2 regions of the Klebsiella sp. Sb-30 genome follow, and region 1 is predicted to be linked to the other one. Evidence: predicted binding sites of a transcription regulator. Region 1 holds the regulator's gene; the other holds the start of a gene.
What was found. Region 1 encodes PhoB, which activates phosphate uptake and scavenging genes when phosphate is short. Its sites were predicted from a motif close to CTGTCATAAAACTGNCNNAT; they were not measured.
Positions count from the first base shown of each region.

Region 2: the regulator PhoB is predicted to act here: its motif matches at 10,050-10,069, upstream of uvrB (excinuclease ABC subunit UvrB).

Region 1 covers NZ_CM172749.1:4,157,890-4,169,010, forward strand. The annotation lists gene proY (proline-specific permease ProY) at 1-754, opposite strand, end outside; gene brnQ (branched-chain amino acid transporter carrier protein BrnQ) at 877-2,196, opposite strand; gene phoR (phosphate regulon sensor histidine kinase PhoR) at 2,611-3,906, opposite strand; gene phoB (phosphate response regulator transcription factor PhoB) at 3,928-4,617, opposite strand; gene sbcD (exonuclease subunit SbcD) at 4,827-6,029, shown strand; gene sbcC (exonuclease subunit SbcC) at 6,026-9,184, shown strand; gene AC236I_RS19485 (hypothetical protein) at 9,510-9,872, shown strand; gene mak (fructokinase) at 9,921-10,826, opposite strand; gene rdgC (recombination-associated protein RdgC) at 10,918-11,121, shown strand, end outside.
Region 2 covers NZ_CM172749.1:3,641,324-3,652,444, forward strand. The annotation lists gene moaE (molybdopterin synthase catalytic subunit MoaE) at 46-498, opposite strand; gene moaD (molybdopterin synthase sulfur carrier subunit) at 499-747, opposite strand; gene moaC (cyclic pyranopterin monophosphate synthase MoaC) at 740-1,228, opposite strand; gene moaB (molybdenum cofactor biosynthesis protein B) at 1,232-1,744, opposite strand; gene moaA (GTP 3',8-cyclase MoaA) at 1,767-2,756, opposite strand; molybdenum cofactor riboswitch at 2,744-2,882, opposite strand; gene yvcK (uridine diphosphate-N-acetylglucosamine-binding protein YvcK) at 3,092-3,997, shown strand; gene eptA (phosphoethanolamine transferase EptA) at 4,116-5,762, shown strand; gene pmrA (two-component system response regulator PmrA) at 5,759-6,430, shown strand; gene pmrB (two-component system sensor histidine kinase PmrB) at 6,435-7,526, shown strand; gene uvrB (excinuclease ABC subunit UvrB) at 7,762-9,783, opposite strand; gene AC236I_RS17050 (ABC transporter ATP-binding protein) at 10,521-11,121, shown strand, end outside.

The sequences.
Region 1 (11,121 bases):
ACAGCGTGCCCACATAGAACACCAGAATGCGCATTGGGACCGAGTTAATCGCGCGCGGAATCGATTTCTCCGGGTCTTTCGCTTCACCGGCGGTGATACCGATGATCTCTATCCCGCCGTAGGCGAACATCACCATCTGCAGCGACATCACCATTCCCAGCCAGCCGTTGCTGAAGAAGCCGCCGTGACTCCACAGATTATGGATGCCGGTGGGCTGTCCGCCGTTGCCGATACCCCAGATAATGATGCCGAAACCGGCAATAATCATGATGATGATGGTGGCAACTTTAAAGAACGAGAACCAAAACTCCAGCTCGCCGAAGACCTTAACACTCATCAGATTGACGGCGCAGATAATCAGCACCACGCTGAGCACCCAGATCCAGTGCGGTACCGTCGGAAACCAGACGCCCATATAAATTCCGAAAGCCGTCACGTCGGCAATCGCGACAATCAGAATTTCAAAGCAGTAGGTCCAGCCGGTGATATAGCCCGCCAGCGGGCCGAGATAATCCTGCGCATAGCGGGAAAATGAGCTGGCGGCAGGGTTATGTACCGACATTTCGCCCAGCGCGCGCATAATAATATACGCGGCCGCGCCGCCGATAATATAGGCCAGCAGGACGCTCGGGCCCGCCATTTTAATGGCGTCAGCTGAACCATAGAACAGGCCGGTACCAATTGCGGATCCCAGCGCCATAAAGCGGATATGCCGGGTACTTAGCCCGCGCTTAAGTTTGTTACTACTTTCCATCGTATTCCATGCCGTTTTTCTCTTCAGGCCTTCGCCGGAGCAGGCGCAAAAGAGGATTACCTGAAAAACAAAAAACCACGGGACCCAAAGTCCCGTGGCTTAACACTGATTAAAACCGTCGGTTAATGCGCGCTGGAGGTCACCTGACGTCCTGCCGCACGGTCCCAGATCACCGCCAGAACCACCATCACGGCGGTAGGCATCAGCCAGGCAAGACCCTGTTCAGCCAGCGGCAGACGCGAGGTCCAGGCCGGTAACATGTCCGCGAATGCCGACGATTTAATGCCGTCAATGATACCAAACATCAGGCTGATAAACATGGCCGGCGCAATGACGCGGGACGAATTATGCCACCAGTTGCGGGTAAAGCTTAAGACCACCAGGGCGATACATGGCGGATAGATAGCCGTCAGTACCGGAATCGAAATCTGAATCAGATGGCTCAGCCCCAGGTTGGAGACCGCCATCGAGAAAATACCGAGGATAAACACCAGCGAGCGATAGGATAACGGCAGATACTGCGCGAAGAATTCAGCGCAGGCGCAGGTCAGGCCCACCGCAGTGACCAGACAAGCGATGAAAATCAGCGCCGCCAGCATAAAGCTCCCCGCGCCACCGAAGGTGTGCTGGACATAGGCATGCAGAATCGCCGCGCCGTTAGCGGATTGATCCACCAGTGTCGCGCTATCAGACCCGAGGCGGAACAGCGCCAGATACAGCAGCGTCAGCCCCACGCCGGCCATCAGTCCGGCCCAGACGGTGTAGCGAGTCAGCAGGCGCGCTTCACTTACGCCGCGGGAGCGTGCGGCGTTAACAATGACGATACCGAATACCATGGCACCCAGCGTATCCATGGTCAGATAGCCGTTGACGAAGCCGTTAGAGAACGGCGCGGTGCGGTAAGCTTCCAGCGCATTGCTGATCGGGCCAGCCGGCCAGATAACTGCCGCAACGGACAAAATGATCAGCGCAATAATTTTCAACGGGGCGAGGAAATTGCCCACCGTATCCAGCAGCTTACCCGGATAGAGCGAAACCAGGATCACCAGCGCGAAATAGATCACGCTGTAAATCATCAGCGGCATCGCGCCGTCGCCGGTCAGCGGGGCAATCCCGACTTCAAAAGAGACCGTTGCGGTACGCGGCGTCGCAAACAGCGGGCCAACGGCCAGGTAGCAGACCACGGCCAGCAGGATGCCGGCCACTTTGCCGATCGGCGTACTCAGGCTTTCCACGCCGCCGCCGACTTTCGCCAGCGCCACGACCGTCAGCACCGGTAAACCCACGGCGGTAATCAGAAAGCCAATAGCGGCGGTCCAGACGTGTTCACCAGCCTGTAAACCCACCATCGGAGGGAAGATAATGTTGCCTGCGCCAACGAACAACGCGAAGGTCATAAAGCCCAACGCGATAATGTCGCGAGATTTTAACTGATGGGTCATAAATTCATTACTGCCTGTGGATGTGGTGTTGTTAACAAACGGAAAATACCGTGTCTTCCCCTGAGGGAGGATACAGCGGTGGTTGCCGGAAAAATCAGCGGGATATGCTCCCGAACACGCGTGGGAAAGAATTGTTTTTTGAATTACCACGCAAAAACAGTCTGTCTGCGACTGCATGGGGGGCAATTTAAACGCTTATAACGTTTTAATGCAAGGCGGGATCGCAAAAGCAGATGATTATGCTAAGTCTATTTTTGCGAGCGGGATTATTGACCATATCTAAGGAAAACCTCCGGCTAATCATGCGAACAAAAAAGCAGCAGGCGTTCATTAATTACGCGGCTAAAAAGTGACTGCAAACGAAAATGACCAGCCGAAGCTGGTCATTGGCAAGTCATGTTGACAAGGGTGCGTTCAGGCGCTTTTTTTGGCAATTAAACGTTCCGGGAGTAAGAAACTAAAACGCGTCCCTTGGCCTACCGTACTCTCAATTTCCAGACGACTGTCGTGATGATTCACCGCATGTTTGACGATCGCCAGCCCAAGACCGCTGCCGCCGGTTTGCCGCGAACGCGCCTTATCCACGCGATAGAATCGCTCGGTCAGACGCGGAATGTGCTCGGGCGCAATCCCCGGACCGTTATCCTCGACGCTGAACAACGCGCCATGCGGCGCCCGTTGCCAGCTGACGGTAATCTCTGTCCCCGCTGGCGTATGGTTGATTGCGTTATACACCAGATTGGAGATCGCGCTGCGCAGCTGCTCTTCGTTGCCCAGTACCACCAGCGTCTCATCGACGTGGAAGTGGAGCGTCTGCTTCTGCTGGCTTAGCGTCTGGGCTTCCCGCTCCACCACCCGCAGCATCATCGGCACGTCGATTTTGTCATTCATGGCCAGCGTCGGCGCCGCTTCAATCCGCGACAGCGTCAGCAGCTGCTTGACTAACCCCTCCATGCGCTGGGTTTGCTCGCGCATCGTATGCAGCGCTTTTTCGCGCGTCATCCCTTCCAGCACCTGCTCCTGCATCATCTCCAGATAGCCCTGCAGTACCGTTAACGGCGTGCGAAGCTCATGGCTGACGTTGGCAAAAAAGTTGCGCCGCGCGCCTTCCAGCTGGTGCATCTGCGTGACATCGCGCGCCACCATCAGCCACTGTTTGTCGCTGTAGGGCATGACGCGGATCTCCAGATGACGAGCAGTATTGAGGACCAGATTGAGCGGCTTTGAGAAATCCCTGTTTTTGAGGTAATGAGCAAATTCAGGGTAGCGCAGGAGGTTGAGAATATTTTGTCCGCTGTCGTCCGGCCAACGCAAATTGAGGATCTGCTGGGCCAGGCCATTACACCAGAAGATGGCCCCCTCCTCCGTCGTCAGCACCACCGCATCGGGCAAAGACTCAGCCCCGCTACGAAAGCGTTTGATCAGACTACCCAGTTCGCGTCGGCGCTTTTTATTGCGCATCTGCATCTGGTGAAGGCCGTAGAGCAGCGGTTCCCAGCTGCCTCTTCCCGGCGGTGGCGTCATGCTACGGTCGACCCATAGCCACCATGAAAGACGTAATAAATTCCAGAAATGCCAGATGAGAAGTCCGGTTACTGCCGCCAGTAAAAACCACGGCAGATAACCCACCACCGCCCCAAGAATCAGGGCCGGGATACAACATAAGAAAAGCTCAAGCGCCAGCCTTTTCCATGACAGCCGTTCCAGCACGGTTCACACTCCTGTCGAGATTCAGAAACGGGCGGAGAAACGATATCCCGTGCCGCGGACCGTTTGTACCATCCGGTCATGGCCGCTATGTTCCAGCGCTTTACGCAGACGGCGAATATGCACATCCACCGTTCTGTCTTCTACATACACATTGGTCCCCCAGACGTGATTCAGCAGCTGTTCGCGGCTGTAGACGCGTTCCGGGTGAGTCATAAAGAAGTGTAGCAATTTAAACTCCGTCGGCCCCATGTCCAGCGGACTTTCACCGGTCATCACGCGGTGGGAGGAAGGGTCAAGGCTAAGCCCTTGCATTTCAATCACTTCTTCCACCGCCATCGGCGAAATACGGCGCATCACCGCTTTGATTCGCGCCACCAGCTCTTTCGGTGAAAAAGGCTTAGTGATGTAATCATCGGCACCGGTTTCCAGACCACGTACGCGATCCTCTTCTTCACCGCGAGCGGTGAGCATGACGACCGGAATATCGCGGGTCATCGCCTCACGCTTGAGCAGCTTGATAAACTGGAGACCCGATCCGCCCGGCAGCATCCAGTCGAGGAGAATCAAATCAGGCCAGGGTTCATTGAGTTGATTCACCGCACTGTCATAATCTTCCGCCTCGACGGGCTGAAAGCCGTTTTGCTCAAGAACAAAGCAGACCATTTCGCGGATCGGAGCTTCATCTTCAACGACCAGAATTCTTCTCGCCATTATTTACCCTGTATTTTTTAGCCATCAGTATAGAGTGCGGCGCCATTATGCGTCAGTTTTGTGACAGATTTATGAAGAAAATGACCGTCATATGATAGCGGATTTTTAATAATGACAAGGAGTAACAATCGATCCTGCTGGCGTTAAAGGGGCAACCTGCGGGATGACAGGTATATAATGCGCCTATGCTTTTTCGCCAGGGAATACTTATGCGCATCATCCACACCTCTGACTGGCACCTTGGCCAGAATTTTTACAGCAAGAGCCGCGCCGCCGAACACTCGGCCTTTCTCGACTGGCTGCTGACCAGCGCGCAGGCGCACGAGGTCGATGCCATTATTGTCGCCGGCGACATCTTTGATACCGGCTCACCGCCAAGCTACGCCCGCGAGCTGTATAACCGATTCGTGGTTCAGCTTCAGCAAACCGGCTGCCAGCTGGTGGTGCTGGCGGGCAACCACGATTCGGTGGCGACGCTAAATGAATCCCGCGATATTCTGGCCTTTCTGAAAACCACGGTGGTGGCCAGCGCCGGCCATGCTCCCTTTATTCTGCCGCAGCGCGACGGCACGCCCGGCGCCATATTTTGCCCGGTCCCCTTCCTGCGCCCGCGCGAGCTGGTCACCAGCCAGGCCGGACACTCCGGCGGCGAAAAACAGCAGCTGCTGTTGAACGCTATCAGCGACTATTATCAGCAGCAGTACGAAGCCGCCTGCGCCCTGCGCGGCGATCGTCCGCTGCCGATCGTCGCCAGCGGCCACCTGACCACCGTTGGCGCCAGCAAGAGCGATGCGGTGCGCGATATCTACATCGGCACGCTGGAGGCGTTCCCCGCCAGCCATTTTCCCCCCGTTGATTATGTTGCCCTCGGCCATATTCACCGGGCGCAGAAGATCGGCGGCAGCGACCATATTCGCTACAGCGGCTCGCCCATCGCCCTCAGCTTTGATGAGACGGGCAAAAGCAAAAGCGTCAATCTGGTGACCTTCAGCGACGGGCACCTGGCGGAGGTGCTTCCTCTGACGGTGCCGGTGACGCAGCCGCTGGCAGTGCTGAAAGGCGATTTCTCCAGCATCAGCGAACAGCTTACCCAGTGGCGGGACGCCCCTCAGGAGCCGGTCGTCTGGCTGGATATTGAAATTACCAGTGACGAATATCTCCATGATATTCAGCGAAAAATTCAGGCCCAGACCGAAGATCTGCCGGTGGAAGTGCTGCTGGTTCGCCGCAGCCGCGCCCAACGTGAACGCATCCTGGCGGGAGAGCGGCGGGAGACGCTGAGCGAACTGCAGGTCGAGGAGGTGTTTGAACGCCGGCTGGCGCAGGAAACGCTGGAAGAGGCGCAGCGGCTACGCCTGACGCAGCTGTTCAACGAAACGCTGCATAGTCTGAATGGTGAGGAGCACCTGTGAAAATTCTGAGTTTGCGCCTGAAAAATATCAACTCGTTAAAAGGCGAATGGAAAATCGACTTCACCGCAGAACCGTTCGCCAGCAACGGGCTGTTTGCCATCACCGGCCCCACCGGCGCCGGGAAAACCACTCTGCTGGACGCGATCTGCCTCGCGCTGTATCACGAAACGCCCCGTCTGAGCAGCGTGTCGCAATCGCAAAACGATCTGATGACCCGCGATACCGCCGAGTGTCTGGCGGAAGTGGAATTCGAGGTCAAAGGGACGGCCTATCGCGCCTTCTGGAGCCAGAACCGCGCCCGCAATCAGCCGGAGGGCAACCTGCAGGCCCCGCGCGTTGAGCTGGCCCGCTGCGACGATGGGCAGATCCTTGCCGATAAAGTCAAAGATAAGCTCGAACTGACCGCTTCGCTCACCGGACTGGATTACGGTCGCTTTACCCGCTCAATGCTGCTGTCGCAAGGCCAGTTCGCCGCGTTCCTCAACGCCAAACCAAAAGAACGCGCTGAGCTGCTGGAAGAGCTGACCGGCACCGAAATCTACGGCCAAATTTCAGCACAGGTGTTTGAAAAGCATAAGCTTGCCCGCAACGAACTGGAGAAACTTCAGGCCCAGGCCTCCGGCGTTCTGCTGCTGAGTGATGAGCAGCAGCAGGCGCTACAGCAAAGTTTGCAAGCACTTACTGATGAAGAGCGTCTACAGCTTTCGGAGCAAGCCCGCCTGCAGGCCGCGCAGCAGTGGCTGCTGCGCCAGCAGGAGCTCAGCGCGGAAGCCTCGCAGGCTCAGGTCCGGCTGCAGGACGCGCAGCAGGCGCTGGATCAGGCCCAGCCGCAGCTTGCAGCGCTGCTCAACGCGCAGCCGGCAGAGCAGCTTCGTCCGCTGTGGACCCGACAGCAGGAACAAAGCGCCGCGCTGGCGCAAACCCACCGCCAGGTGGAGGAAGTGAATACTCGCTTACAGGACAAGCTGCGGCTGCGCGCCGGGATCCGCCTTGCCGCCAGCCGGCAGATGACCCGCTTGCAGGATGCCCATCACGCCCTCAACCTGTGGCTTAACGAACACGATCGCTATCGCCAGTGGGGAAACTCGCTGGCGGGCTGGCGGGCCGTCTTCCAGCAGCAGGCGAGCGATGCCCGGCAACAGAACGTCGTGCAACAGAGCCTGGCGGAAATCGCCCGCAAGCTGGCAGAGCTGCCGCCTGCGACGCTGACGCTGGATGCCGACCAGGTCACCGCCAGCCTGGCGCAGCACGCCGCCGCCCGCCCGTTACGCCAGCAGCTTTCGACGCTGCATAGCCGCCTGTTGCCGCTTCGCCAGCGTCAGCAGCAGCTGCAAACCACTGAGCAGGCTCGTCGCGAGGAACAGGAAAAGCTGGAAACAACCCTGGCCCAGCGCCGCCTGGCCTACAAAGAAAAACATCAGCAATTCAGCGATGTGAAGGCTATTTGTGAGCTGGAAGCGCGCATTGTCGGGTTGGAGGAAGAGCGCGCTCGCCTGCAGCCCGGAGCCCCTTGTCCGCTCTGTGGTTCCAGCGAACACCCGGCCGTCGCACAATACCGGGCGCTGGAGCCCGGCGTGAATCAGGCCCGCCGGGATAGTCTGGAGCGTGAAGTCAAACAGCTGGCGGAAGAAGGCGCCCAGCTGCGCGGCCAGCTTGAGGCACTGCTTAAACAACAGGTTAAAGAGAAAGAAGAGCTGGACTCTCTCCTTCAGCAGGAGCAAGCGCTCACCTCACAATGGCAGACAACCGTCAGCGGACTCCATTGCGACCTGCAGCCGCAGGATGATATTCCCGGCTGGCTGGCGGCCCAGCAAGAGAGCGAACAGCAGCTGTATCAGCACCAGCAGCGACTGGCCTGGCAGGCCCGGCAGCAGGCGGGCGAGCAACAGCTCAGGCAGCTCCAGCAGGAGCAGGAACAACGGCGCGCGCAGCTGGAGACAGAACTCTCGCCCTTCGCGCTCAGCGTTCCGCAGGCCGATCGGACGGCGGAGTGGCTGGCGCAGCGGGAAGCCGAGAGCCGCCTGTGGCAGGAACAACAGAACCAATCCGTCGCGCTTCAGGAGCAGCTTCAACAGCTGACGCCGCTGCTGGAAACACTTCCACCGACAGAGCCGGAGCCCCTTCCGTCAACGGACGAGATAGCCGATCCGGCGCCGCTGACGGGCTGGCGTCAGGTGCATGACGACTGCCTGGCATTGCAAAGCCAGTGGCGGACGCTGAGCCAGCAGGAGAGCCAGCAGCAGGAAGCGCTGCGGGAGACGCAAACCCGCTTCGCTGCCGCCCTCTCCAGCAGCCCGTTTGCCGACCAGCAGGCCTTTCTCGCCGCTCTGCTTGACGAAGAGACGCGCCAGCGGCTGGAGCGGCTTAAACAGGCGCTGGAAAATGCCGTACAGCAAAATAACGCTCTGGCGCTGCGCGCTCGCGACGCGCTCGCCCGGCATCAGCAGCGACCGCCGACAGACGTCGACCTCACCCTACCGCTGGAACAGCTCCAGGCCCGTCTGCTCCAGCTGGCGCCGCAGCTGCGGGAAAACAGCGCCCGCCAGGGAGAGATCCGCCAACAGCTGAAACAGAATGCCGGAAACCAGCAACGCCAGCAGGCATTACATCAGGAGATCGCGCTTGCCGGGCAGCAGCTCGAGGACTGGGCATGGCTTAATGCGCTAATCGGTTCTAAAGAGGGCGATAAGTTCCGCAAATTCGCCCAGGGGCTAACGCTGGATAACCTGGTCTGGCTGGCGAACCATCAGCTCAATCGCCTGCACGGGCGCTACCAGCTCCAGCGCAAGGCCAGCGAAGCACTGGAGCTGGAGGTGGTTGATACCTGGCAGGCGGATGCGGTACGCGATACGCGGACCCTCTCCGGCGGTGAAAGTTTCCTTGTCAGCCTGGCGCTGGCGCTGGCGCTGTCCGATCTGGTGAGTCACAAAACGCGCATCGATTCGCTGTTCCTTGATGAAGGGTTCGGCACGCTCGATAGCGAAACGCTCGATACCGCGCTGGATGCGCTCGACGCCCTGAATGCCAGCGGTAAGGTGATCGGCGTAATAAGCCACGTTGAAGCAATGAAAGAGCGCATTCCGGTGCAGATCAAAGTTAAGAAAATCAACGGTCTTGGCTACAGCCGGCTGGATAAAATGTTTTCCATCGAGTAACCCCCGAGCCTTTCCCCTGCGCAGACCTTTCCTTTCGCGGAAAGGTCGCACTTCTCCGGTGCATTATCCTTGCCGCAATTTCACGAATAATCTTGATCATGCATGAATATGCGTGATAGTTTCGTTTTATTTTCTAAAGAGAGAATAAACAGGCATCAACATGACGTTTAAACCACTAAAAGCGGAAAAAATCTATTATCACCGCCATTCGTGCACAAACGTGCAGAAGCAATGTCCCCGACAGATACGCGCCAGGTAAAAACGCCTTTGCGGATATCCATCGGGTTTCCCGTCTTCCCGCTCACATATTAAGAAGGTCTGAGAGATGAAAAGTTGTCTTATCCTGGTTGCGGGTCCCGTCCGCAGCGGCACCAATGATCGCCCGGAACTGATTGCTGCCAACCTGAACGCCATGGCACAGGTTGCGCTGAATATTTATCGTAAAGGGCATATTCCCGTGATTGGCGAGTGGCTCGCTTTACCTCTGGCCAAAGCCGCTGGTTCAAAGGAAACAGGCGATCCGATCAGCGAAGAGTTTTTATATCCCGTCGCCCATCGTTTGATTAGCCGCTGCGACGCGATTTTGCGTATACCGGGGGAGTCCCGGGGCGCCGATCTTGATGTCGAGGAAGGGAAAAAAAGAGGGCTGACGATTTACTCTCACCTGGATGAGATCCCCGCTCTGTGATTAACTCCTCGTTGCCCCAGCTGACCAGGGCAACGGGGTCACGCTGATTTACAGCGGCCACAGCCAGGCCGCGCCGCGCACGCCGCTGGAGTCGCCGTGTACGGCTTTTCGAATCGGCGTCTCGCACTCCCCGCCGAATACCCATGATTTCACCAGTTCAGGAACCGTCTGGTAGAGGCGTTCAACGTTGCTCATCCCACCGCCGAGGACAATCACATCCGGATCGAGGATATTGACCACGTGGGCCAGCGACTTCGCCAGACGCATCTCGTAACGCTTCAGCGCCTGCTCGGCCAGCGGATCCTGCTCGCTAACCCGCTGCATAATCGCGTTGCCCGTGAGCGACTGGCCGCTCAAACGCTGGTAGTCCGTGGCAAAACCGGTCCCGGAGATAAAGGTTTCAATACATCCCTGCTTACCGCAATAGCACGGCACTTCGGCACGATAGCGCAGTTCATCATCATCCATCCACGGTAGCGGGTTGTGACCCCACTCCCCGGCGGTGCCGTTACCGCCAATATGGGAACGGCCCTGTATCGCCACGCCGGCCCCGCATCCGGTACCGATGATCACCGCAAACACGGTCTGCGCCCCGGCGGCGGCGCCGTCTACCGCTTCGGAAACCGCCAGACAGTTGGCATCATTCGCCAGGCGTACTTCGCGGTTTAAGCGCTGGCTCAGATCGTTATCAAACGGCTGACCGTTGAGCCAAGTGGAGTTGGCATTCTTCACTACCCCGGTATAGGGCGAAATCGACCCCGGGATCCCGACGCCAACGCTGCCGCGCTGCCCGGTCGCGTCCTCCGCCATCCCGACCAGCGTCGCGATATTCTCTATTGTTTGCCGATAATCCTCGCGTGGAGTCGGCAAACGGTGGCGGAATAACTGCTCTCCCTGGTCACTCAGAGCAATGACTTCTGTTTTTGTGCCGCCCAGATCAATACCAATACGCACTGTAAGCTCCTCTCCCCGATTAACAATGCAAGCATAGCGACAATTCGCTATCATGCCCGCTGGATTTAACGACAACGCCGTGGAAATTATCATGCTGTGGTTCAAAAATTTAATGGTTTACCGTCTCAGCCGCGAGATTTCATTGCGTGCCGAGGAGATGGAAAAACAGCTGGCCGGGCTGACATTTACCCCTTGTGGTAGCCAGGATATGGCGAAGACCGGTTGGGTATCGCCGATGGGTTCGCACAGCGATGCGCTGACGCATACCGCAAATGGTCAGATCGTGATCTGCGCA
Region 2 (11,121 bases), 520 kb from region 1:
GACTGTCTCCTGATTAACACGTTTTCTCTTACTAAGCGTACCACACTACCAGCGCTCTGCCGCCTGGCGATCGCTATCGCGTGCATCCACCCAACGTTCGCCTTCCGGTGTCGCTTCCCGCTTCCAGAACGGTGCGCGGGTTTTCAGGTAATCCATAATGAACTCCCCGGCGGCAAAAGCGCTGCTGCGGTGCGCGCTGGTCACGCCAACGAATACAATCTCTTCGCCTGGCCACATTTCGCCGATGCGGTGAATCACCGTCACCCGGCCGAGCGGCCAGCGTTCCCGCGCCAGCTCAACGATTTCCGCCAGCGATTTTTCCGTCATTCCCGGGTAGTGTTCGAGGGTCAGCGCCTTCACGCTATCCCCGAGATTATGATTACGTACTTTTCCGGTAAAAGTGACCACCGCGCCGTCTTCATCGCGCTCGGCCAACCACGGATATTCGTCGCCGACGCAAAAACGATCGTGGCTGACGATAATACGAGTCTGCGTCATTTAACCTCCCGTAACCGGCGGAAAGAACGCCACTTCGTCGCCGGCCACCAGCGGATGGTCAAAGGGGGACAGCGTCTGGTTTACCGCCGCCAGCAGCTTGCCCTCTTCCAGCGCCAGCGCCCAACGTTCGCTGCGGCCGGCGAGCTGACGCCGTACGGTTTCGACCGTCGACTGCGCATCGACCTCAAGGGTCAGGGATTCAGTGCCAACCAGTTCGCGCACCTGGGCAAAAAACAGAACCTTAATCATGAGTCTCGTCCGCCTTGAAATCCCCGGATTTGCCGCCGCTTTTCGCCAGCAGACGCAGCGGACCAATCACCATATCTTTTTGCACCGCTTTGCACATATCGTAAATCGTCAGCGCCGCCACGGAAGCAGCGGTCAGCGCTTCCATCTCCACGCCGGTTTTGCCGGTCAGACGGCACAGCGACTCGATGCGCACCCGGTTGTGTTCCGGCTGGGCCTGCAAATTGACCTCGACTTTACTCAGCATCAGCGGATGACACAGTGGGATCAGCTCCCAGGTGCGTTTTGCCGCCTGGATACCGGCAATGCGGGCGGTGGCGAAGACATCGCCTTTATGGTGACTGCCGTCGATGATCATCGCCAGCGTCTCCGGCCGCATTTCAACATAGGCTTCAGCCCGGGCTTCGCGTACCGTCTCGGCCTTGGCAGAAACGTCTACCATGTGCGCCTCGCCGGCGGCGTTAATATGGGTGAGTTGTGACATCGTTTATTTCTTAAGATGAGAGATAAAGTTACATGGGCGCGTACGGGCATCCAGCTGCGGAGCAATGATATTTTCCCACGCGGTGCGGCAGGCTTTGGTTGAGCCCGGCATGGCAAAAATCAGCGTGCGATTCGCCATGCCGGCAATGGCGCGGGATTGCAGCGTCGATGTGCCGATTTCTTCGAAGGAAAGCATGCGGAAAACTTCACCAAACCCTTCGACTTCACGGTCAAACAGCGGTCGCAGCGCCTCCGGCGCCTGATCCCCGTCGGTAAACCCGGTTCCACCGGTGATGAGCACCACCTGCACATCATCGCTGGCTATCCACGCCGAGACCCGGGCGCGGATGTCATAGCGGTTCTCTTTAACAATCGCCTTATCGACAATACGGTGGCCCGCCTCCTGCGCCGCGTCACGCAGCCAGTGGCCGGAGGTATCATCCTCTTCGCCACGTCGGCTGGAAACGGTGAGAATAGCAATACGGGTCGGGTTAAACTCAGCGCTGGCCTGACTCATCTGTTCGCTCCTTTAGAATGAATTATCCGCCAATATACGACAGGTTTTGCGTAATACCGGTGTTGCCCTGATGCAGGAAATGGGTTTGCTTTTTATGGGTTAATGCTTCGGAGATGCGCGCTTCCAGCGCCGCCTGCTGCTGGTCCTCGACAAGCAGGTCGCGCAGATCCACGCCGCCGTCGCCGAACAGACACAGATGCAGCTTGCCTACGGAGGAGACGCGGAGACGGTTGCAGCTGGCGCAGAAATCTTTCTCGTACGGCATGATTAAGCCAATTTCCCCGGCGTAATCCGGGTGACAAAAGACCTGGGCCGGGCCGTCGCTGCGTTGGCTGATTTGGTGAATCCAGCCGCGACGCAGCAGCTCATCGCGCAGCACCATGCCGGAAATATGGTGACGTCGGAACAGATCGCTGCCCTCGCCGGTCTCCATCAGCTCGATGAAGCGCAGCTGAATGCGTCGGGGTTGGATCCACGCGAGGAAGGTGTCGAGCTGATGATGGTTCACATCGCGCATCAGCACGGTATTGACCTTGACCTTCTCAAAACCGGCGGCAAAGGCGGCATCAATGCCGTCCATGACCTGGTGAAATTTATCCTGCCCGGTAATGGCGTGAAACTGGCGCGCGTCGAGGCTGTCAACGCTGACGTTAATCGCCGTCAGCCCGGCATCACGCCACCGGCTGACGTCGCGCGCCAGACGATAGCCATTGGTGGTGACCGCAATCTGGCGAATCGCGCTGTTTTCACGTACAGTGGCGATGATATCGGCAAAGTCGCGGCGCAAAGAGGGTTCGCCGCCGGTCAGCCGCACCTTCTCGGTGCCGAGCGCAGAGAAAGCGCGCGTGACGCGACGTACTTCATCAACGCTGAGAAAGCCTTTGTTGGTGACCGCGCCGGGTTTGTAACCATCCGGCAGGCAGTAGGTGCAACGAAAGTTACACACATCGGTAATTGACAGGCGCAAGTAATAAAACTTACGCGCAAATGCATCGGTAAGCTGTGAAGCCATATACACCTTTCCAAGTACGGGAGACGCGGTCATTTCTTCCCACGCCCTGGTGACAAGCGAGGCTGTCACGGCCAAAGCACCATATCTTGCGACACAGGCACAGAGGCTAGAGTGTTAACTGGTTTATGCCGATAGTAGCGCGGAAACGGCAGTTTCGCCATTCTCACTTTCGTTATATAATTATGTATATATCGACACGATCGTGCATTTTCGATACAGAATAGCTAAAAACCAGGCTTTTGCATTGATATCGGTCATTTTGTCAGGATCCGGGCATCGTCTTTTAGGGGTAGATCGGTTACTGTGAGCCCGTTTAATTGAGATAAGGAATGTGTATGCGCACTCGTACGTTCGCCGATCTGGATCGCGTCGTGGCACTTGGCGGAGGGCACGGTCTGGGCCGGGTGATGTCATCACTCTCATCGCTCGGATCACGTCTTACCGGGATCGTCACGACTACCGATAACGGCGGCTCCACGGGGCGGATTCGCCGTTCCGAAGGCGGCATTGCCTGGGGCGATATGCGCAACTGTCTTAACCAGCTGATCGCTGAACCCAGCATTGCTTCGGCGATGTTTGAGTACCGTTTCTCCGGTAATGGCGAACTTTCCGGGCATAACCTCGGAAATCTGATGTTAAAGGCCCTGGATCACCTGAGCGTGCGGCCTTTAGAGGCGATCAATTTAATCAGAAATCTGCTAAAAGTGGACGCATTCCTGATCCCGATGTCGGAACAACCGGTAGATCTGATGGCCATTGACCATGAAGGCCATGAAGTCTACGGCGAAGTCAATATCGACCAGCTGCCCCGCGTGCCGAAGGAACTGATGCTCTCCCCGCCGGTGCCGGCGACCCGCGAAGCGGTAGAGGCTATCGCAGAAGCCGATTTAATCCTGATTGGCCCCGGAAGTTTCTATACCAGCCTGCTGCCGATTCTGCTGCTCGATGAGATGGCGCAGGCGCTGCGCCGAACGCCGGCGACAATGGTTTTTATCGACAATCTCGGCAAAGAACACAGCCCAGCGGCGAATCTGACGCTGGCGGACAGGGTCGGGATTATGGAGCACTATATTGGCAAGCGGGTGATCGATGCCATCGTTGTTGGGCCGAAAACCGATACGACCGGTCTGGAAAACCGGGCGATCGTGCAGACGCCGCTGGATGCCGCGGATGTTCCCTATCGCCACGACCGGGTGCTGTTACGTAACGCGCTGGAAAAAGCGATCCAGACCTTAGGTTAACCCGCTGGAGGCGAGAAGGCGCGGGTAACGACGCGCCAGACCTTTATATTAAAATATTAAGGTTGTCTTAAAATAAAGGTGGCACCATGGCAACTATCTTAGTCCCAGGATTGTTGCTATGTCGTTATTCACTTTACGTCGGCCGGTCATGAGCCGTACGGTTTATCTGATTATTTTTGCCCTCTATGTCGGGCTGCTGCTCAATCTCGCGTTCTATCGTCAGGTGTTCACTCTGCTGCCGGTAAACAGCCTGCACAACTGGCTGGTGTTCCTCAGCATGCCGGTGGTTGCCTTCAGCGTGATGAATATTCTCACCACGCTCGCCTCCTTCCTCAAGCTCGACCGCCTCGTTATTAGCCTGTTTATTCTGCTGAGCGCCTCGGCCCAGTATTTTATCTGGACCTTCGGCGTCGTCATTGACCGCGCCATGATTACCAACATTCTGGATACCACGCCGGCGGAAAGCTTCGCCCTGATGTCCGGTAAGATGGTGCTGACGCTGGGACTGTCCGGTGTTCTGATGGTCGCCCTCGCCTGGTGGATAAAAATCAGTAAAGCCAAAACAGTGTGGCGCAGCATCGCGGTACGTCTGCTGAATATCCTCGTATCGGCCCTGCTGATCGTTCTGGTCGCTGCGCTGTTTTATAAAGATTACGCCTCGGTCTTTCGCAACAATAAAGAGCTGGTGAAATCCCTGAGTCCCTCCAATAGCATCGTTGCCATCAACTCGTGGTATGCGCACAACAAGATGGACAACCTGCCGCTGGTAAACATTGGCGAAGATGCCGTGCAAAAACCCGAAATGCACAGCGGCCCGCGCAAAAACCTGACCATTCTGGTGCTGGGAGAGACGTCGCGCGCGCAGAATTTCTCACTGGGCGGCTACGAACGCGAGACCAACCCGCGACTCAAACAAGACGATGTCATCTACTTTGCGAATACCACCTCCTGCGGCACGGCGACCGCGGTGTCGGTACCCTGCATGTTCTCCAATATGCCGCGGGCGCATTACGATGAAGAGCTGGCCCACCATCAGGAAGGCGTTCTCGACATCCTGCAACGCGCTGGCATTCGGGTGCTGTGGAACGACAACGACGGCGGCTGTAAGGGCGCCTGCGATCGCGTCCCGCATCAGAACGTGACCGACCTGAACCTGACCGGCCAGTGCATCGATGGCGAATGTTACGATGAAGTGTTGTTCCATAATCTGGAGAGCTACATCGATAATCTGCAGCAGGACGGGATTATCGTGCTGCACACCATCGGTAGCCACGGTCCGACGTATTACAATCGCTACCCTGCTGAATTCAAAAAATTCACCCCAACCTGCGATACCAACGAAATCCAGAGCTGCACCCAGCAGCAGCTGACGAATACCTACGATAATACAATTCTGTATATCGACTATATAGTTGATAAAGCGATAAAATTATTGCAGTCAAAGCAGGATAAATTCACCACCAGCCTCGTTTACCTCTCCGATCACGGTGAGTCGCTGGGGGAAAATGGCGTCTATTTACACGGCCTGCCGTGGTCAATCGCCCCGGAAACGCAAAAACATGTGCCGATGCTGCTCTGGTTGTCCGAGGATTACCAACAGCGCTATGGCGTTTCCAGCCAGTGTCTGCAACAAAGAGCTAAAACAGACCCTTATTCTCAGGATAATCTGTTTTCTACCCTGCTCGGACTCCTTGGGGTCGATACCCACGAGTACCAGGCAATCGATGATATTTTAACGCCGTGCAGAAGCGAGACCGCCAGATGAAAATCTTAGTCATTGAAGACGACGCACTCCTGTTACAAGGCCTGATCCTGGCAATGCAAAGCGAGGGATACGTCTGTGATGGCGTCGCCACTGCTCACGAGGCCGCCCTGTCCCTCGCCAGCAACCATTACAGCCTGATCGTACTCGATCTCGGCCTGCCGGATGAAGATGGCCTGCACTTCCTGATGCGCATGCGTCGGGAAAAATTCAGCCAGCCGGTGCTGATCCTGACCGCCCGCGATACCGTTGAAGATCGCATCAGCGGTCTCGACACCGGCGCGGATGACTATCTGGTGAAACCTTTCGCCCTGGAAGAGCTGAACGCCCGCATCCGCGCGCTGCTCCGCCGCCATAATAACCAGGGCGACAACGAAATGGCCGTGGGCAACCTGCGGCTGAACATGACTCGTCGCCTGGTGTGGCTGGGCGGCGAGGCGCTGGACCTGACGCCGAAAGAGTACGCCCTGCTCTCTCGCCTGATGATGAAAGCGGGTAGCCCGGTACACCGTGAAATTCTCTACAACGATATCTACAGCTGGGACAATGAACCCGCCACCAATACGCTGGAGGTTCATATCCATAACCTGCGCGAAAAAGTGGGTAAAGCCCGTATTCGTACCGTCAGGGGGTTTGGCTATATGCTGGTGAACAATTCAGGAACGGAATAACGCCATGGCACTGTTCGCAAGTGAAACCTGGACCATGCGTCACCGTCTGCTGCTGACGATCGGCACTATTCTGGTGGTCTGTCAGCTGATCAGCGTTTTCTGGTTATGGCACGAAAGCAAAGAGCAGATTCAGCTGCTGGTGGCGAGCGCCATCGAAGGGCATAACAACCAAAAGCACGTTGAACACGAAGTGCGCGAGGCGGTCGCGAGTCTGTTAATACCCAGCCTGCTGATCGTCGGTCTGGCGCTGTATATCAGTCTGGTGGCGGTGAGAAAAATCACCCGACCGCTGTCGAATCTGCAAACTGAGCTGGAGAGCCGTACGCCGGATAACCTGCAGCCGATTACGCTGACGGAGTCGGTTCCGGAAGTGACGGCGGTGACGACAGCGATTAACCAGCTGGTTTCTCGCCTTAACTTAACCCTCGATCGCGAACGCCTGTTCACCGCTGACGTCGCGCACGAGCTGCGTACCCCGCTGGCGGGACTGCGTCTGCATCTCGAACTGATGGCGAAAGTGCACCACGTGGAGGTGGGTCAGCTGATCCAGCGTCTGGATCAGATGACCAACAGCATCTCACAGCTGCTGCAGCTGGCGCGCGTCGGGCAGTCATTTTCCGCCGGGAGCTACCAGCGCGTGCTGCTGAAAGAGGATGTGGTCGAACCGATTCGCGGTGAGCTGGAGAGCATGCTGGAACAGCGCCAGCAGACGCTGGCGCTCGCCCTCCCCGAGGGGGATGATGCCAAAGATGTTGTTGTCTCCGGTGATGCCACGCTGCTGCGCGTTGTGCTGCGCAATCTGGTGGAGAATGCGCATCGCTATAGCCCGGCAGGGTCGAAGATAAAAATCGCCATACAGGCCGGTACAACGCCGGTTATGGCCGTGGAAGATGAAGGTCCGGGGATTGATGAAGCGAAAAGCGGCGAGCTGAGTAAAGCATTTGTCCGTATGGACAGCCGCTACGGGGGAATTGGCCTGGGATTAAGTATTGTGACGCGCATCGTTCAGCTGCACGATGCCCAGTTTTTCTTACATAACCGCCAGCCTGGCCCCGGCGTTCGAGGCTGGATTCAGTTTCCTAAGCCTTCGCGTTAGAACGTCAGCACCCACTGATGGACAAAAGCGACAACCACAACAAACGCACAGGTAAGGGCCAGAGACTCACGGAAGGTTAATTTTTGCATGACACTATCCTCATCAGAATGAGGATAGTGTCGCCTGGCAAGATTAAGCAGACATTAAGCCAGCCAGAAAACGCCGCGGAATAGCAAAAAATCGGCGTCCCGTCACACTGCCTGGCCCCACGCGCAGCGCATCGCGTCCTGCGGGATCAGGACGCCGCAATAAACAGCTCGCGGAGCTGATGCAGCTGGTCACGAATTTGCGCGGCTTCTTCGAACTCCAGATTCTGCGCATGTTGCATCATCTGCCCTTCCAGCTCGTGAATTCTCTGCTGCAGCGCTTTTGGCGTCAGCAGCACCTCAGGCGTATCCGCCTCAACCGGCGAACGTGATTTTCCGCGGCCCTTGGCTTTCGTCTTCGCCAGATTGCTGCCCAGCTGCAGAATATCGACCACTTTTTTATTCAGCCCCTGCGGGGTGATACCGTGCTCTTCGTTATAGCGCTGCTGCTTCTCACGGCGACGCTCGGTCTCGCTGATGGCTTTGGCCATCGAAGCGGTAATTTTATCGCCATACAGAATCGCTTTACCGTTGATATTACGCGCGGCGCGACCGATGGTCTGAATCAGCGAGCGTTCCGAACGCAGGAAGCCCTCTTTATCGGCATCCAGAATTGCCACCAGCGACACTTCCGGCATATCCAGTCCCTCACGCAGCAGGTTGATACCCACCAGAACATCGAACTCGCCCAGCCGCAGGTCGCGGATGATCTCCATACGCTCCACGGTATCGATATCGGAGTGCAGGTAGCGCACGCGCTCGCCGTGCTCTTCGAGATACTCCGTTAAATCTTCCGCCATCCGTTTGGTCAAAGTGGTGACCAGCACGCGCTCGTTGATGGCGACGCGGATGCGAATCTCCGACAGCAGGTCATCGACCTGAGTCGCCACCGGTCGCACTTCAATCAGCGGGTCAAGCAGCCCGGTCGGACGTACCACCTGATCGACCACCTCATCGCCAGATTTATCCAGCTCATAAGGCCCCGGCGTCGCCGAGACGTAAATGGTCTGCGGCGCCAGCGCCTCAAACTCTTCGAACTTCAGCGGACGGTTATCCAGCGCCGACGGCAGACGGAAGCCGTACTCCACCAGCGTCTCTTTGCGCGCCCGATCGCCGCGGTACATGCCGCCGATTTGCGGAATAGTGACGTGGGATTCGTCAATCACCAGCAAACCGTCTGCCGGCAGGTAATCAAACAACGTCGGCGGCGGTTCGCCCGGCCCGCGCCCGGAAAGATAGCGCGAGTAGTTTTCGATGCCCGAGCAGTAGCCCAGCTCGTTCATCATTTCGAGGTCGAACTGGGTACGCTGGCTCAGGCGCTGCTCTTCCAGCAGCTTGTTGTTTTCCAGCAGCACTTTACGCCGCTCCGCCAGCTCGACTTTTATCTCTTCCATCGCCTGAACGATTCGCTCGCGTGGCGTCACGTAGTGCGTTTTCGGGTAGATGGTATAGCGTGGAATCGTCGATTCCACCTGACCGGTGAGCGGATCGAACAGCGACAGCCGCTCAACCTCTTCATCGAACAGCTCGATACGCAGCGCAATATCGTCGGATTCCGCCGGGAAGACGTCGATCACTTCGCCGCGCACGCGGAAGGTGCCGCGCTGGAAGGCCTGATCGTTACGGGTATACTGCAGCTCCGCCAGGCGGCGTAAAATCGCCCGCTGGTCGATCAGCATGCCGGTGGTCAGGTGCAGCATCATCTTCAGGTAGAGATCCGGGTCGCCCAGACCGTAGATAGCCGATACCGAAGCCACCACCACCACATCGCGCCGCTCAAGCAGCGCTTTGGTCGCCGACAGACGCATCTGCTCGATATGCTCGTTCACCGACGCGTCTTTCTCGATGAAGGTGTCCGAGCTCGGCACGTAGGCTTCAGGCTGATAGTAATCGTAGTAGGAGACGAAATATTCCACCGCATTGTCCGGGAAGAACTCTTTCATTTCGCCGTACAGCTGTGCCGCCAGGGTCTTATTCGGCGCCAGCACCATCGTCGGACGCTGAAGATCGGCGATAACGTTAGCAATGGTGAACGTCTTGCCCGACCCGGTCACCCCCAGCAGCGTTTGGTGCGCCAGGCCATCTTCCAGCCCCTCTTCCAGGCGGCGGATAGCCTCCGGCTGGTCGCCAGAAGGACGGAATGCGGAATGCAGCGTGAACGTTTTACTCATATGTCTGGCCCTGAAGAAGGATGAAGCGCCTGGTGATATACGGCAGGTGTTTAATTCTACCCTTCACGCTCACTTTTGCCAATAAATAATACTGGATATAAAAACAGTATTCTATTATTGTTTGTGCCTGAAATCGCCCGCGCGCGCGTCGTTTTGGGGTAAAAAAAGACCATCCTGCAGAATAATCCGCCAGAGAGTAGGGTTATCCCCAAAAAAATTTATCATTTAACATTTGTCAAGCAAGGTGGTGAATCTTTTGTGGCATCAGGTGACACTTTCCTTACAGCCATTGCTTTTATTCAACTAATTGATATTTAATGATATTAAACAAAAGATGGGTTTCGCGCCAATTCAGCCGCAGGCCGCGTAATCTCTAGCTTACCGCAAGTTCTCTAACTCTAATACACAAGGTTATCCACAGGAATAGTGGATAAGTGTCTGCAGGCCATGCCTTCTGCCACCCCGCAGAAATCGACCGCCGGTGAAAATCGACCGCCTAAAAAAAATTATCGAATTATTTTTGATATTTATCAGCTAAGGGTGCCTGCTTTTTTGTTGCTTTCTGCACCATTTTTCATACCCCTTAGCACCGGGAGAGTGCAACCGCCTCGCTGACTCGCCTTCGCCCCGCCCCGCGGCAGCTGCCCGTACGGGAAAAAACCGAAACATCTTTTTCCTGGCAAGAGATTTGCAGAATCTTCATGTCGCCCGCTATCCCCAAACAGGAGAAAACGTCTATGTTGAGTCTACGCGCAGTCAATCAGTACTACGGAAATCAGCACACGCTATGGAATGTCGACCTTGAACTTCAGCCGGGGGAGTGCACCTGTGTGATGGGACTCCAGGGGATGGGGAAAACCACGCTGGTGAACTGCATTACCGGACATCTTCCGGTCGCCAGCGGCAGTATGACCTGGCATGACATCGGCTCGCCGCCCTGCGATATCACGCCGCTCTCCGCCCATTCCCGCTCGATTATTGGCATCGGCTATGTCCCGCAGGACAGGCGGATCTTTTCTCAGCTGAGCGTGGAGGAGAATCTGCATATTGCGCTGGCCGCCGGAGGGAACCCGGGCGGCGCCGTAAAGGGGGAGATTTACGATTTTTTCCCGGAGCTCTACGCACGACGTCAGCATAAAGCCGCGATGTTGTCAGAAGATGACCAGTACCAGCTGGCGCTGGCGAGAGCGCTGGTTGTCCGGCCGCGTCTGCTGATTCTTGATGAACCTTCGCGTGGCAGCGGACAACACTTCGTGCATAAGCTGGGTGACCTGCTGGTGCGCCTGAACCGCGACATCGGTTTAACGGTGCTGCTGGCGGAACAGCACCTGCCGTTTA